3 regions of the Paraburkholderia sp. MM5477-R1 genome follow, and region 2 is predicted to be linked to each of the others. Evidence: predicted binding sites of a transcription regulator. Region 2 holds the regulator's gene; each other region holds the start of a gene.
What was found. The regulator FNR, encoded in region 2, switches genes on or off when oxygen is low (the NO sensors DNR and NnrR bind a similar motif). The targets are predictions, from matches to a motif close to TTGATNNNNATCAA.
Positions count from the first base shown of each region.

Region 1: OKW35_RS35955 (potassium channel family protein) is a predicted target of FNR. The motif match lies at 1,515-1,528, and genes of this name have one in related genera.
Region 3: nifA (nif-specific transcriptional activator NifA) is a predicted target of FNR. The motif match lies at 1,843-1,856, and genes of this name have one in related genera.

Region 1 covers NZ_JBNDMC010000007.1:1,544,036-1,549,545, forward strand. The annotation lists gene chrA (chromate efflux transporter) at 243-1,484, shown strand; gene OKW35_RS35955 (potassium channel family protein) at 1,641-2,495, shown strand; gene OKW35_RS35960 (DUF1488 domain-containing protein) at 2,669-2,944, shown strand; partial or broken gene OKW35_RS35965 (Hsp20/alpha crystallin family protein) at 2,990-3,157, shown strand; gene OKW35_RS35970 (cytochrome b) at 3,337-3,933, opposite strand; gene OKW35_RS35975 (LysR family transcriptional regulator) at 4,273-5,205, shown strand; gene OKW35_RS35980 (YbfB/YjiJ family MFS transporter) at 5,326-5,510, shown strand, end outside.
Region 2 covers NZ_JBNDMC010000005.1:152,485-157,994, reverse strand. The annotation lists gene phbB (acetoacetyl-CoA reductase) at 1-88, opposite strand, end outside; gene OKW35_RS13040 (polyketide synthase) at 153-500, opposite strand; gene OKW35_RS13035 (universal stress protein) at 705-1,544, shown strand; gene OKW35_RS13030 (universal stress protein) at 1,568-2,071, shown strand; gene OKW35_RS13025 (universal stress protein) at 2,140-2,601, opposite strand; gene OKW35_RS13020 (response regulator) at 2,922-3,329, shown strand; gene fnr (fumarate/nitrate reduction transcriptional regulator Fnr) at 3,346-4,128, shown strand; gene OKW35_RS13010 (PAS domain-containing sensor histidine kinase) at 4,251-5,351, shown strand; gene OKW35_RS13005 (universal stress protein) at 5,385-5,510, opposite strand, start outside.
Region 3 covers NZ_JBNDMC010000007.1:2,258,404-2,263,913, forward strand. The annotation lists gene nifA (nif-specific transcriptional activator NifA) at 1-1,692, opposite strand, end outside; partial or broken gene OKW35_RS39505 (reverse transcriptase domain-containing protein) at 2,272-2,484, opposite strand; gene OKW35_RS39510 (hypothetical protein) at 2,704-2,946, shown strand; gene OKW35_RS39515 (hypothetical protein) at 2,943-3,710, shown strand; gene OKW35_RS39520 (NodA family N-acyltransferase) at 3,707-4,339, shown strand; gene nodB (chitooligosaccharide deacetylase NodB) at 4,336-5,028, shown strand; gene OKW35_RS39530 (glycosyltransferase family 2 protein) at 5,016-5,510, shown strand, end outside.

The DNA.
Region 1 (5,510 bases), on a different contig from region 2:
ACACCGCGACTGCCGATATCCAACGATCGGCGGCGCGGCTGCGCGCATGACTCGAACAGTGCTCTGGATGTCGCGACCAGTGTGTTGCGGGAAGCAAGGGGCGCGATTGACCCAGATCAAGCGCGGGTGCGGCGCGTGGTCGCGCCGTAGGCCTCTATACTGTGCGTCGTCAAACACGAAGCCCGTCGACGGCGCCTTGCCCGCCGGCTCTCGAAATCGGCAGCGCTCGAACCCGCACATCCATGGATACTGATTTGTCGTCGCCGCGCCGCTCACGGCTCACGCGCGTGATCGAGGTTTTCATCGTCTTCCTGAAACTCGGGCTGACCAGTTTCGGCGGTCCGATCGCTCACATCGGCTACTTCCGGCGCGAGTTCGTCGAGCGGCGCCGCTGGCTCGACGATGAAGCCTTCACCGACCTGATCGGCCTGTGCCAATTTCTGCCGGGACCCGCGAGCAGCCAGGCGGGGTTTTCTATCGGGCTGCTGCGGGCCGGGTGGGGTGGGGGGCTAGCGGCCTGGTGCGGCTTCACGCTGCCGTCGGTACTCGTGATGCTGGCCTTTGCCGCGATCGCGCCGGACCTGGGCGGCGCGCTCGGCACGGGCGTGATTCACGGCCTGAAGCTCGTCGCGGTGGCCGTCGTCGCGCAGGCTGTCTGGGACATGGCGCGGCGTCTGTGTCCGGATCGCCGCCGCGCGGCGATCGCGCTCGCATCGCTCGGATTGCTCAGCGTGCCTGGCACCGTCTACGCCCAACTGATCGTGATCGGCGCCGGCGCCGTGCTCGGTGTCGCGCTGTGCCGGACCACGGCGGTGCAGGCGCCACGCGCCATTCCTCTGCGGGCCGGCGATTTTCAGGTGTCGCGCACGGCAGGCATCGTCGCGCTAGTGGTCTTTTGCGCATTGCTGTTCGCGTTGCCGCTATGGGCGGCAAGCGGGACCTCGCAAGGCATCCGCGTATTCGATGCGTTCTATCGCTCCGGCGCGCTCGTGTTCGGAGGCGGCCACGTGGTGCTGCCGTTGTTGCAGCGGGCAACCGTCGCGACCGGATGGGTCGCGCCCAACGACTTCCTGGCCGGCTATGGCGCGGCCCAGGCCGTACCCGGACCGCTGTTCACGTTCGCGGCGTTTCTCGGCTGGATGATGGCGCTGCCACCCAGACACTGGAGCGGCGCACTGCTGGCGACAGTGGGCATCTTTCTGCCGGGTCTGCTGCTCGTTCTCGCCGCATTGCCGTGGTGGCAGGCGCTGCGCGCGCGTGCGGCGATGGCGGCGGCGCTTGCCGGCGTCAATGCCGCGGTGGTCGGCCTGCTGGCCGCCGCGCTCTATTCGCCGGTGTGGACGAGCGCGGTCCTGTCGGCGACGGATTTCGCCGTGGCGTGCATCGGCTTTTTGCTGTTGCTGCGCTGGAAGGTGCCCCCGCTTGCGGTCGTCGTGCTGTGTGTGGCGGCCGGCGTCGCGCAAGCGGTGCTGCACCCGTTCTGACAGGCTGATCGCGCACGCATTGCACCAGCACTGATCTGCATCAAGGCTGACAGCCGCGGGTCGGTTAGCCTGCAACGATGATCGCGCGGCCTCGGTGCGTTTGCGGCACCACGACGATATCGCGCGAAACCCGACAGGCCGGAAGCCATTCGCGCGATGACGGACCACATGATCGACCACGGCCTCGGCGGCTACGGATTGGGCGGTGCCAGCGCGCACGACGGTCCGCGCGCCGTGCGGGCATGGCGCCGCCTGCGCTGGGGGCTGTGCGCGCTGAGCTTTTGCGCGATCCCCGCGTTCTACGTCGAACTGACGGTGCCCACGCCGCTGGCGCTGAGCCTGTCGCGGACACTATACGTCGGCATGTTCGCCGGCTTCGCGTTGTCGCTCACCTGGCTGGCCCATCTGAGCAGACGGCCGAAGACGCTGCTCGCGAACAACTGGCTCGACCTGCTCATCGCGTTGGGCGCGGCGCTCAGCACCGGTTTCGGAACGCCGCCGTGGCAGCCCGTCGAATGGCTGCTGCGGCTGTCGTTCATGGGTGTCGTCGCGTTGCGCATCGTGCTGTCGCTGCGCGAATTCGTCACGCCGAACCGATTGATGTGGCTGCTGCTCGCCGGCGCGCTCGTGCTCGCGATGGCCGGCGCCGGATTTTACTGGCTCGAACCACACGTGCACTCGTACTCCGAAGGGCTGTGGCTTGCGTTCGAAAGCAGCGCGACGGTGGGCTATGGCGACATCGCGCCGACGACGCCCGCATCGCGTGTGTTCGCGGCATTTGTCGTGCTGCTCGGCTACGGCATGTTGTCGCTGGTCTTCGCGAGCATCGCCGCGGCATTCATCGGCAAGGAAGAGAGGGCGTTGCGACGCGAGATGCATCGGGATATCAAGCATCTGAACGATGAAATCGTGCGCCTGCACGCTGAACTGAAGGCGTTGCGGCAGACGATCGACGCCGCCGCTCGACGCAGCGACGCCGCTGTGGGTTCCGTGACGCGCACGGGCGAATGACCCGTTCGCGCTGACAGGGCCGCGGCAAACGGGGCCTGCGCGGACCGTGCGCGACTCCGCCTTGACGTACGTCAAATCCGCCGTGGATTGCGTGATTAAGCTGGAGACGTCGCGGCGGGTCCGCTACCTCGCATCCGCCGATGCGGCACTTCATGCCCGTGGGGGGCGTCACCATGCACATTTCCTTTCCGTCCTGCATGCCCGAATACTGCGCCCGCGATCTGGTGCTGGCGTTTGCGGCGCTCGTCGACGATCGGCCCGTGCAGTGCGCGATCACGGCCGAGGCGCTCGAAGACCATTTCGGCGCGCGCTCGCTGCGGGAAGACGATCTGCTCCAGGCGTTCCTCGCGCACCGTTCCCAGATCGAACAGGCCGCCCGGCGTCTGCTCGACGAGATCGGCGCCAGGCCCGTGCTGCTGCATAGCGGGTTTTTCAGGTTTTGCGCGTGACGGGTCGGGCGGGCACGCTTGACGTGGATCAACGACGCGTCGTCGCGGCGGGTGATCCGCCGCGAGCGCTACGCCGGCACCTTCAGCCGCTCGTTTGCGCTCGGCGGCGAGGTCGACGAGGCGAACGCGAAAGCCGAGTACAGGGATGGCGTGCTGTCGCTCAGCTTGCCGAAAAAGGCGTCGGGCGATCGCAAGCGGTTGACCATCGACTGACACGCGAGGATGGCGCGCTGTCACGGGCGCGCCCTTTTGTTGCGGCGAAGGTCCGGCTGAAGCGCGCGCCAGTCTGCAGGAAAGCGCTCGCGCGCCTTCACACCCGAATGGGTGTGCTTCAGCGCGAGCAAGCCGATTGTTTCGTTATCGGTCGAGCGCCGGGCGGGCAAGTGAGCGGCCTACGCGTCGCCCGCTTTGCCCGGCAGCATGCGCTTGAGCACGTCGTCGCGCAGCACATAGTGATGAAACAGCGCGGCGGCGGCATGTCCCGCCGCGATGACGATGATGGCCCAGCCGACGAAATCATGAGCCTCACCAATGGCGTGATGCGTCGCCTTACTGGTCGGCGCGAACGGAGAGGGCATCAGCAGCCCGAAAAAGCTCATCGATTCGTTGCCGGACCATCGCAGTACGAAACCCAGTACCGCTTCGCCGACCAGCAGCGCGTACAGAACATAGTGGACGCCTTTCGCGGCCCGCTCGACCCATCCCGCGGCAGACACGGGAGTTTGATGTCCGGGTATCAGACGCCACCCAATGCGCACGATCAACACGGCCGAAAGCAATATTCCAAACGACATGTGGGAAACGATCATCAGGTGACGCGTGGGTTTAGGCGCAAACCCCCAGGTTTGGGCGAGTCCAAATTGGGCCAACACCAGAATCACCGTGATCCAATGCAACAGGATCGAGAAAGAGTCGTATTGCGTGCGGTCATCGCCGGCTGCGATTCGCGTCGCCGTCGCGGTCGCGGATGAATGTTTGAGGTTGGTCATCGGGTCGAGCGAACGGGATGGAAACGTTGAGGCTGAGACGCCACAAAAAACGCTGGCTGAGCTTGCACGCGGAGTGCCATCACCACGGGCGCAGCAAGCTCGCGGTGCTCGCGACATTTGACGTACCCAGCCCGCTAGCGGCAGCGGAGCGTACCAGGATCTGCTGAACAACTTCTTCAGGGTATGCCAAGCGCCCCACTAGCGCCACATTCAGTCTTACGATTGTGCAGCCGTGCATGCCACGCTGTCGCTTCTCGTATTCCGCTAAGATCGTGCCGGAACTCACCGCCCTAAAAGACTGCGGCGCCACCTAGGCCCAATCTCAAGCTCAAACACGCAATGGACCGTATCGACGCCATGAAGGTATTCGTCGCCACGCTCGACGAGGGCAGTCTGGCGGGCGCAGGCCGTCGGCTGGGCCGCTCGCCCGCGGCTGTGAGCCGGGCCATCGCGTTTCTGGAGACGCACACGGGCACGCCGCTGCTACACCGCACCACGCGCACGATCCGGCTCAGCGAGGCGGGCGAGCGCTATGCGCTGGCGTGCCGGCGCATCCTCGGGGATCTGGAGGAGGCGGACCTGCTCGCAGCCGACGAGCGCTCCGCGCCGCGCGGACTGCTAGGCGTGACGGCGGCGGTGGCGGTGGGCGAGGAGGTGTTGCGCCCGATTGTCGATTCGTTTCTCGATCGCCATCCCCAGGCGTCGATCCGCCTGCACCTGCTCGACCGGCCCGTGAGCCTCGTCGACGAGGGCATCGACGTGGCGTTGCGCATCGCTCATCTACAGGACTCCACGCTCGTCGCCATTCCGGTGGGCGAGGTGAGGCGGGTGGTGGTCGCTTCGCCCGACTATCTCGCCACGCACCCGGCCATCGATGTCCCCGCCGATCTGGCCAGCCATCCGATCATCTCGATGACGCATTTCGGGCTCGATTCGTGGAGCTTTCCGGCGGCCCGTCTAACGGCGCTGCCGCAGGTCGTCCGGTTCACGCCGCGCTTCATCGTCAACACGATTCGCGCTGCGCTGTCTTCGGCCGTGGCCGGGCATGGCGTCACGCGGCTTTTCTCCTATCACGTGGCCGAGCAGGTCAAGGCCGGCGCGCTAAAAATGGTGCTGCGCGACAGCGAGCATGCGCCGTTGCCCGTCAACCTGGTGACGCCGCACGGGCGCCTTGCGGTGCCGAAGGTGCGCGGTTTCGTCGATTTCGCCACGCCGCTGCTGCGCGAGTATTTCGAGCGGGCTCAGCAAATCACCGACGCCGATCGACGCTGATTCGATCGCCGCGCGGAAGAATGACTTACGCAGTGCGGTGATTCTCCCGAGATGCGAGTCGTTCTAGACTGGCTCCCATATTCATCGGGTGCTTAACAGCGCCGGTACATGGGAGTCGTCATGCAGCAAGCCATCTCGAATCCGGCCGCTCCGGCCGGCTACAACGTCTGGCGGGGCACGCTCGCCGGGGCCAGCGCGAGCCTGATCGGCATCGGTCTCGCGCGCTTTGCCTATACGCCGCTTTTGCCGGCTATCATCGGCGCGCACTGGTTTCCCGCCTCGAGCGCGGCCTATCTCGGCGCGGC
Region 2 (5,510 bases):
TCATGCCCGCGTCATGAAGCGCCCGGCTGACCGCCGTGCCCAAACCGCCCATCCCGCCTGTGACCAATGCCACGCGATCCGTTCCCATCTGAACTCCTCCTTGCCGTGTCTGCCATTGACGGTGCGCGCGCCGGCCTTGCCGGCTCGCGCGGCTAAACGACGCCCGCGAACGGCAGCGCGTTCTGCGAGCTCCACCACCATGCGCTCAGGCCGCCCGCGAGCGGCGCGACGCCTGGCGCGATGCCGTACCCCGCCTGCCACCACGCATACCAGGCGGCGCAAGCGCGGTTGGCCTCGCCGAACCAGTCCGCCTCGCGCTGCGCGACGAAAGCGATCGACTTGCTCCAGTCGGCGAAGCACCGCTCGGCGTACCCGTGGGCCGCGCCCTGTGCGGTCTGATACGCCGCCGCGTAGTCGAGCCAGCCTTCGGGCGGTCCGGATGCCGTCGAGGTCCATGGTGAAGCGGGGCGCCCGGGCGGCGCATCGGATTCGGAAACCATGATCGCTGCCCTCCAGAGCACAGCATAGGATTGCCAGGCGCGCTTGCAAACCGTCGAGCGTGCCCGTCACTGTACTGAGCGCGCGGCGGCCCGCGCTTGATCTGCATCAACAGCCGCGGCCGCCGGGCTCATAGACTCCATTTGACGACGGGCTCGAGTCTGCTTGCGCCCGTTTCCCCACGTTTCTGTCACGGAGCTTTGGCGATGAGCTACAAAAGCATTCTCGTTCACCTCGATACGAGCGTTCGTGCACATCCGCGCCTCGAAATCGCATTGCAGCTCGCACACCGCTTTCATGCGACGCTGACCGGCCTGTTTTCGACGTACGTGCCACCGCGGCACGCGTTCTTCGTGATGGCCGGCACCGCCGACTACTACGCGGAGCACGAGCGTCTGCGGCACGAGCGCGCCAGCGCGCTCGAGCGGCTGTTTCGTGCCGAACTCGCGCGCGCGAACGTCGACGGTCATTGGATCGCCGCGAACGGCTACGCGAACGACGTCGTGCCGCCCTATGCGCGTCTCGCCGATCTGATCGTGCTCGGGCAGACCGATCCGACCGATCCCGAGGCGTTCGTCGCCGAACAGTTCGTCGAGCACGTCGTGCTGTCGGCCGGGCGGCCGGTGCTGCTGGTGCCGTCGGGCGGCACCTTCGCGGCACCCGGCCGCCACGTGCTGATCGCGTGGGACGGCAGCCGCGAAGCCACCCGCGCGATCCACGACGCGCTGCCGTTCCTCGCGCACGCGTCCACAGTGACGCTGCTGACGGTTCATTCGTCGGGCGATCGTCCGCCGCGCGACACGGTTCCGGGCGACGACATCGCACTCACCGTCGCGCGTCACGGCGTCAAGATCGACGTGCGCGAACTGAGCGTCGCGGACGGCACGCCGGTCGGCGACGCGCTGCTGTCGCAGGCGGCCGACCTCGGCTGCGACATGATCGTGATGGGCGCTTACGCGCATTCGCGTCTGCACGAAGTCGTACTGGGCGGCGCGACGCGCACGATGCTCGAGTCGATGACCGTGCCGGTGCTGTTGTCGCACTGAAGTGCGCGCTTAAGGAGTCCGCCATGTTTCACCGCCTACTCGTCGCGCTCGATGGCAGCGACACCGCCTCCCGTGCGTTCGACGCCGCGCTGACCCTTGCCGCCGAATCAGGCGCCGAGCTGCAGCCGCTGTACGTGATCGACGTGCCCGTCATCGCCTACGACGCGCCCGGCTTCGACCCTTGCGTGATCCAGGACGCCTTCATCGAGGAAGGCAAGCGGATCGCGGCCGATGCCCAGAGCCGGATGACCGCGCGCGGGATCAAGGGCACGGCCCGCACCGTCGAAGCCGCGATCACCGGCGAAGACGTCGCGCATCGCATCGTCGAGGCGGCGCTCGAATGGCACGCCGACGCGATCGTGATGGGCACGCACGGCCGCCGTGGTGTTCAACGACTGATGCTCGGCAGCGTCGCCGAGTGCGTGCTGCGCAGCGCCAGCTGCCCGGTGCTGATGGTTCCCGCGCACGCGAACGGCGCGACGCGCGATCAGTCAATCCCGGCCTGCGCCGAACACGAACTCACCTGAGCCGCGAAAACCAGGCTGCTGCGCGGCCGCTCCCACGCGATCGCGCCACGGCTGCGCGACGCGGCGCTTCAGGGCCGCGCGTGCCCGTGTTCGTCATGCCGCACGATCAGCACCGGCTTGTCGGTCGCACGCACGAGCGACTCGGCGACGCTGCCGAGCAGAAAGCGCTGCACGCCGTGGCGGCCGTGCGTTCCCATCACGATCAGATCGGCTTCGATTTCGTCGGCGACGCGCGCGAGCACCGCGGACACGCTTTCGGCGTACGCGTCGATCACCCGCACGCCGCCGGGCACCTGCGCCTCGCGCATCAGCTCGCGCGGCGCATCGAGCGCGCGGCTGGCGAATTCTTGCGCCGCGGCCGCCGGTTCCGGCTCGAAAGCCACATCGGCATTGTCCGACCACTTGCCGTGCCCTACCACGCAGCAGGCTTCGAGTGTGGCGCCCGTCAGCTTCGCGAGCTTCAGCGCCTCGGCAAAGGCGCGCTGCGCGCTGGGACTGTCGTCGAGTGCAACCAGAATTCGTGCATACATGTTGGACTCCCTGTGAAAGCGCTGGCATGAACCGAAGCGGTGCCGTCGCGTGTCCGCGCCGACAGTGTGAAGCGCGGGCCGCCGCGCGGCTTGACGCAGGTCAATGGGTCTTTATCGGCTTGTTCAGTGATTACTTGATCAACTGCATGCCTGCGACCTTCGAAGCCGTCACGTCGAAAGTAGCCATGTACTCGCACTCGGCTACATACCCCATCACCAGCCATGCACTAGGAATATTCCTACAACACTACCCGAACTCCTAGCGCCGCTTAAATCCCCGCCGATATATTTCTGAGATGAGGTCGCCAATACTGGTCAGTATGGACACCGCTCCGCCAGCCACCTTATCGAGAGTCTTCCTCGTCGACGATGCGACCGAGGTCCGACGCCGGCTTGCTTGCCTGATCGCGCTGATTCCCGGCATCGAAATCGTCGGCGAGTCCGCCGGCGTCGAGCACACGTTCGACGACATCGTCGCGAGTCGCGCCGATGTCGCGGTGCTGGACCCGTGCTTCTCGGGCAAGACCAATCTGCTGCTGCTCGCGGCGCTGTCGCGGGTGCGGCCGTCCATCGTCAGCATCGTGTTGACCAATCATTGCACGACGGCGTTTCGCCGAGCGTGCGAAGCGGCGGGCGCCGACTTCTGCTTCGACAAGACCTCGGAGTTCGAACTCGCCTGCCGTGCCATCGAAGCGATTGCCTATGCGCGTCGTGCGCATCCGGTCTGACCGCCAGGAGCCGAGCATGCAAGTTGCCACAGTCTGTGAACCCCGCCACGACGCGCCCCGCACTTCGCACGTCGTACCGATCCACGTCGTGCCACGCACCGCGGCCACACGCTACGCCGTGCCGCGCTGCTCCACCTGCGCGATGCGCGCGATCTGCATGCCGCCCGAGCTGACATCCGACGAACTGAGCCGACTCGACACGTTGATCTGCTCGACGCGCTCGATCAAACGCGGTGATACGCTGTATCGCGCGGGCGATGCGTTTCAAAGCATCTACGCGATCCGCGCCGGATCGTTCAAGACCGTGGTCATGCATCGCGACGGCCGCGAGCACGTGACCGGCTTCCAGATCGCCGGCGACTCGCTCGGCCTCGACGGCATCGGCGAGGGCAAGCAGAATTGCGATGCGCTCGCGCTCGAAGACAGCGTCGTGTGCATCATTCCGTTCGCGCAGCTCGAGGCGATCTGTCGCGAGATGAAGCCGATGCAGCATCACATCTACCAGATGATGAGCAGCGAGATCGTGCGCGAATCGAGCCAGATGATGCTGCTCGGCACGATGACCGCCGAACAGCGCGTCGCGACGTTTCTGCTGAATCTGTCGAAGCGCTTGAAGGCGCGCGGCTTCTCCGCGGCGGAGTTTCATTTGCGCATGACCCGCGAGGAAATCGGCTGCTTTCTGGGCATGAAGCTCGAAACGGTGAGCCGGATGTTCTCGAAGTTCCAGCGCGAGCGCCTCGTCAAGGCGAACGGCAAAACGATCCGCATCGAAGACGCGGAAGGACTGGCTCGGGTTTGAACGCCGACGCGTCGCTCGCCTCACGTTCGTTCGCGGGACATGCGGGGTGGAACAAGCGCTCCCGAACTGATATAACTCGGTGCGTTGCGGTGCGCGACCTTGCGTGACCACCCGGAGGAGCGATGGATCTGTCGAGCGGCGAGTCTTCCTGCTTCACCGGTGCGGCGTCCGTGTCGGATGTGCCCGTCGAGGATCGCTATTTCATGTTGATCGATGCGGTTCAGGACTATGCGATCTTCATGCTCGACGTGTCCGGCCGCGTGACCAGCTGGAATCCCGGCGCACAGCGCATCAAGGGCTACACGCCCGAAGAAATCATCGGCCAGCATTTCTCCAAGTTCTATACCCCGGAAGACATCGCGGCCGGCAAGCCCGCCCGCGAACTGGAAATCGCCGCAGCCGTAGGCCGCACCGAGGACGAGGGTTGGCGCGTACGTCGCGACGGCTCGCGTTTCTGGGCCAACGTGGTCGTTTCCGCCGTGCACGACGCGTCGGGCGCGCTGCTCGGCTTCGCCAAGATCACGCGCGACCTGACCGAGCGTATGCGCCTCGCGGAACTCGAACGCGCGGATCAGGTATCCACGCACGTGCAGATCGCCCGCGAAAACGAGCAGAAACGTATGGCGCGCGAACTGCACGACGATCTCGGCCAACGGCTGACCGCGCTGAAAATGAGCGTCGCGCTGCTCGAAGCGAAGCTGAAAAGCCAGGCCGACACCGAGCCGCTGGCCGCGCAGACGCATGAACTGCAAAAGCAGATCGACTGGATGGCCGCTTCGCTGCGGCGTATCGCCGCCGATCTGCGGCCCCCGCTGCTCGACGACCTCGGGCTCGCCGCCGCGCTCGACTGGCTGGCCGAAGACTTCACGAAACGCTACGACGTGCGCTCGAGCGTGCATCTCGAACCGGCCGAGCCGGTGTGCGGCGAATTCGCGGCGACGGCGCTGTTTCGCATCGTTCAGGAGGCGTTGACGAACGTCGCGCGGCACGCCAAGGCCAGCCGCGTACGCATCGACATGACCTGCGCGGGCCCCATCGTATCGCTCGATATCGAGGATGACGGCGTGGGTGTCGCGCTGGATCGGTCGCAGGGAACAGATTCATTCGGTTTGCTCGGCATTCGCGAACGCGTGCGGCAGTTGCGCGGCAACGTGTCGTTCACCAGCTCGCCGGGCCATGGCTTCGGGATCTCGATCCAGATACCGGCCGACGCGCTCGCGTAATGTTCACGCGCTGCCGCGCCCCGCTGTCGCGGGTTACTCTGCGGGCGCATCCTCGGTGCTTGGCTCGCGCATGAGCAGCACCGGACAGGTCGAGAAACGCAGCACCCGCTCCGCCACGCTGCCGATCACGAGGCGCCGCACGCCGCGTCGCCCATGCGT
Region 3 (5,510 bases), on a different contig from region 2:
CGCATCACTTCCGAGGACTGCGCCGCCAGCCGCTAACGGAGCCCGCTCGCTGCCGACAGGCTGGACCGCAACTGCGCCCGACGTAACAGCCTGGGCCCCCGGCGTAGCCGGCTTCACGGGCACTGGTACGATTCGCCCGGGCTGCAGCGCAATTTCGTCCGATCGGCTCTTCCACAGCATCGCGGACAGGCACTGGCCGTGGCAGCAGGCAAAGTCGTTTCTCACGATCGCTGGTCCCGGCGCCAAGGTCGCGCTCCGCTGCACGCAATTCTCGAGCTCGCGGACATTGCCGGGAAAACCGCAGTTCATCAATACTTCAATCGCGCTCGCATCGAAGGTCAGCGTACGGCCGTTCTCGCTGTTGAAATTCTCGAGAAACTCAACGGCGAGGAGCGGAATATCACTGCGCCTTTCACGCAACGGCGGCAACAGCAAGGGAACCACGCAGAGGCGATAATAAAGGTCGGCGCGGAACTCGTTCCTTGCCACCGCCTCTTCCAGGTTTTTATTCGTGGCGGCAATCACGCGAACATCGACCTTAATGGTCTGGTTGCTGCCGACGCGCTCGAATTCTTGCTCCTGCAGGACGCGCAGCAGCTTTGCCTGGAACGAGGCCGAGATCTCGCCGATCTCGTCCAGAAACAGCGTCCCCTTGTCGGCGAGCTCGAAGCGCCCCTTGCGCGAATTGAAGGCGCTGGTAAAGGCACCCTTCTCATGACCGAACAATTCGGATTCCAGCACCGTCTCATGGAGCGCCGCGCAATTGAGCTTGATGAAGGGCCGCTTGGCGCGCGGCGACAGCTCGTGAACGGCCTTGGCGACCAGCTCCTTCCCGGTACCGGATTCGCCGCGCAACAGAACTGTGCTGTTCGATTCGGCTACCACCGCGATCTTCGCGAGCAGCTTGCGCAGCGCCGGGCTGTCGCCAATGATCCCCTCGATCTGAAACTTCTTACGCTCCCCTGCAGGGTGCTTGAGCTCGGACAATGGCTTTTGCAGCCCGTCCTTCCCCGCCATCAGTCGCTCGCGGTCGCTCTTGAAAAAGCGATGCAGCTTCACCGTCTGCCCCACCAGGTTGGCGACCATGGTAAGCAGCCGCACGTCGTAATCGAGCCGGAAGTTCGACCCATAGTCCAGGATACGGTCGATGGTCAGCGTGCCTATGACTTTCGCGTCGATGCGAATAGGGACGCCAATGAACGACACTCGCATGTTGTCGGAGGCACCGAGCACGCCCATGTCGGCGGCACTGAAGCCCGAATGCACCGCTATGTTCTCGGCGACGAGCGGCCTGTCCGTCGCCATGATCTGGTCAATTGCCTTCTGCGGCAGGCGCGTCCGGTAGTGCTCATCGCTGCCTTCGCTCCAGTCCGCGCCAACGGTAATGTCCGGTACGCCATCATCGTCGAAGAGAGAGACGATACCGAGCCGCATCTGAACAAACGATTGCAGGAGATCGATGACGTTGGCCAACGTGACTTCGAGCCGGTAGGGGGCGGTCAGTACCTTCGATATTTCGAAGATGCCGGTAAGCACGCTCTCGTGCCACTGCACAATAGGAACCGCGTGGTCCGTCTCGGACTTTGAGCCAGGCCTTTCGCGTACGGAAGCGATATGCAGCATGACGACGTCCCCGTTGTGGGGACCGTGCTCCCCGTCACCTTGTTCGGATTTGCGGGCATTGTGTTGCATATCATCCTCGATCTGGCGCCCAATTTCACGGGCTGACTTCAAAAGATAATGCCTTTTCATGGAAGGACGGTGAAACTGTAGTGCCTTGATGTACTTATTTTCTGCTTTTGCGATCTCGCTGCGTGGATTCCGTTAGGAACTCGAGTTCCATTGATGTCGCTCAAATCAACTGCGATTTGTCTACTCCAGGTGCAGCCGATTACAGGTGTCGTCCATCATTGATTGCTGCCTCGGTGCCCGTGAGATAACTCGCCGCATCCGAGCATAGGACGAAGATGATCTATCTTTGCGACCTCTTCGGGCGTGCCCGCCCGGTGCAGCGGGATATTTGGCACAAGAAGCGCTTCCGTGTCGGGCGACAAAATGTCCGTCTTGAACTGGCCGAGGACGTATGGAAACTGTTTTCAGATCATCAGATCCGAGCCTATCGGTCCGATTAATCTGGTTTGGTAAGTCATGGCTGCGTTAGCGTAACGTTTCAGGTGCAAAAAAAAGCCCTCCGGGCTCCAGGTGCCAGCCATCCTCACTACCTCTATTGTTTTGGCAACCCCAAGTATCTTCACAGGCGCTGGGCCAGTAGCCGTCGTACTTGCGCACGTTCTGGCCAAGGAAATCGAAACCGTCTGCAATGTTCGTGATCCGGGTCTTCTCTTCCGAGCGCTCCAGACCTTGAGCGGCCATAAACTGCCTGAGCGCCGGAAGCACCTCGAATTCGAGCACTTCTTTCGACATACCGGTCACAATAAAGTCATCGGCGTAGCGAACGACGTTGAGTTGGGCCTTGCTGCGTGCCGCCGCGGTGAGATTACGCTCGGTCATCAGAGCATCGAGCACGACGAGCAGATTTAGATCGAGGCCCTTGAAACGCATGATCCCAACTTATCCATAGTGTGGATGCGTTCCATCAAAACAATCGATTTTACGAAATGTACGGCATGGAGGATAGTGTTCCTGGTAAATCCATTTCAATTTCGCAAACCTGCTGGCGCCTTCGTCGTGCCGGGGTAGCGGATGAAGTGTGTCGTAGAACTGAGCGAAGCCGAGGAAATGACGTTGCAGCAGTTGTCGATCAATCACATGCATCGGGACACGCGCACGCGAGCGGCGGCCCTGTCGCCGCTCGGACACAGGATCAAGCGCAAGCTCACCGCCGAGCAACTCGGCGTGAGCGGGCAGTCGATCTGTGACTGGCTCACGCATGGCGCAACAGCGGCGTGTCCGGCCCGATGGGCGGCCATAACGGTGGGCACGTGAAGCACCACTGGCGGCGCTTCATCACCTGGACGAAGGAAATCGCAGATCCCGAACTCGCTGAACTTTCTCGGCGGACACGGCACCAAATTTCAAGTCAATTTCTCGTGGACGCTCTCATGAATACTGCGGCAAAACGTCGGGCCGGAGAAATAGAATTTGGGCATATCAAGATGGTTGTCTGTCTTTGCCCTGACGCCGAGAGAAATCCTCAGGTGTTCGCCGAGCATCAACCGAGGCACATGTCCAATGCGGCCACGGTCTTCGGCGGCATGGGCAAGCTGGATCGCGCCGACACGACGCGCCAAGCGTCCGGCGGGTCGCGTAGGCGCTTACTACCGGCAAAACTGCGCATAGTTCTCCAAACCCTTTCTATATCGGCCGCTTACCTTCGTACAGTTGAGGCAACCCTCGACTTCGCCTTGGCTTCGCGACGAATCGGGAGCAGCCGTTTGCAGGTGCCAATTGCTTCAGCGACCCTGCCAAATGGATCTCGTGTCAATCGCGGTCAGATCGTGCGGAAGATGCGGGGGAAGTCTTTGATAGATCCGGTGCGAAAGGCACGCGCACTCGATGTAATCTCCATCGTGGATGAGGTTCGATCGGTCCGTGAAGCGTTGACGGAAATACTCTTTTCTTCGGGCTTCATCCCAGAACTGTTCCAGAGTGCAGATGATTTCTCGAAATCGAACCGCTTTCTCAGCAAGTCCTTCGCGTCCGTCAGGTCCACCCTCAAAGGCCGGACGGCGCATAGGAGGCAGTCGTGAATTTGGCCGTGTCCACAGATAGAGGACCTCTCTCCATGCGCTCTCAGGTGCGGTGGAGGCTGGTTTGGGAAAATGAGTTGCGACTCGCCGACCACATCGAACTGTCCGAGTTCTTCCGAAAGACCTACGGACCGACCGGGGCGTTTAATGCAAAACCATTCGAAGGCAATCACAGTTGGGCTGGTGCGAGGCCAGAGTTCCGTGCAATCGGCTACGACGCGCGCGGCGTAGCGGCTCATATCGGCGCACTGCGTCGTTTCATCAAGGTTGGCGCAGTCGATCTACTAGTGGCCGAACTAGGATTGTACGCGGTACGTCCGGATCTTGAGGGACTCGGAATCCCTCAATTAATGCGCGTGATGTATCCCGTGTTGCAGGAACTTGACGTTCCATTCGGCTTCGGCACGGTTCGACACGCGTTGCGGCAACACATTGCAAGGCTGCTCGGCCGACCCGGTCTGGCGACTATTGTGTCTGGAGTTCGCGTGAGGTCGACCCTTCGAGAAGTGCATCTCGACACGCCGCCCACGCGCATCGAGGACGTACTCATTGTCGTCTTACCGATTGGACGGTCAATGAGCGATTGGCCGACCGGAACGATAATTGATCGAAACGGGCCAGAGCTGTGAGGCACTGCTTATCCGAAGCGCGCAGCGAGTGCGCTGACACCAACGGACGTCGCGACGTCTATTTGACGTTTGACGACGGCCCTAATCCATTTTGCACACCGGACGTCCTCGATGTGCTGGCGGAACACCGGGTGCCAGCGACTTTCTGCGTCATCGGCGCGTACGCAGCGGACCAGCCGAAGCTGATCCGACGGATGATCGCAGAAGGGCACGAGGTCGCAAACCACACGATGACTCATCCGGACCTGTCCAGATGCGAACCCACCGAAGTACAACAGGAAATACTAACGGCAAGCAGGGTCATCAGGATGGCGAGCCCCCATGCTTCGCTGCGGTATATGCGTGCCCCGTATGGCTTGTGGACCGAAGCAGTGCTCACTACGTCAGCGAGCGCTGGTCTGGCGCCCCTCCACTGGTCGGTAGACCCGCGAGACTGGTCTCGTCCCGGCGTGGACGCGATTGTCAGCGCAGTGCTGGCCTCTGTCCGGCCGGGTGCAATTGTGCTCTTGCACGACGGATGCCCTCCCGATGAGTTGGGACGATGCACTCACGCTGGTCGGCGCGAGCAGACCCTCATGGCGCTTTCCCTCATGATTCCAGCATTGCATGACCGGGGGTTTGCAATCCGATCGCTTCCTCAACCTAACCGGACAAACCAGACACCCTATGAACATGCTTGGCGCAACTAGCACTGTCGCTGTCTCGTCTTATGCGCTCCGCGCTCCTTTTGCTGCTAGATCAGTACGAGACGCAACTTTTTCGCGGGAAGCCGAGCGACTTCGACGAGGACCGTCATCTCACGATTCCCATGCTGACGGCAGGTTATCGGACCGAGTACGTTCCGGACGCCATTGCGGCGACAGTCGTTCCGGACAGACTGGGGTCGTATCTGCGCCAACAACTGCGCTGGGCGCGCAGTACGTATCGGGACACGTTGCTTTCGCTGCGCCTGCTGCCCTGTCTCGATCGTTACCTTACGCTGGACGTGATCGCACTGAATCTGGGCTCGCTATTTCTCGCCTTATCGCTTCTAGCGGGGCTCGCGCAGCTCGCGTTGACAGCGACAGTGCCGTGGTGGACTGCCCTGATAATCGCATCGTCGACCATGATCCGCTGTAGCGTGGCATCGGTTCGCGCTCGCCAGATTCGATTTCTTGGCTTTTCTCTTCAC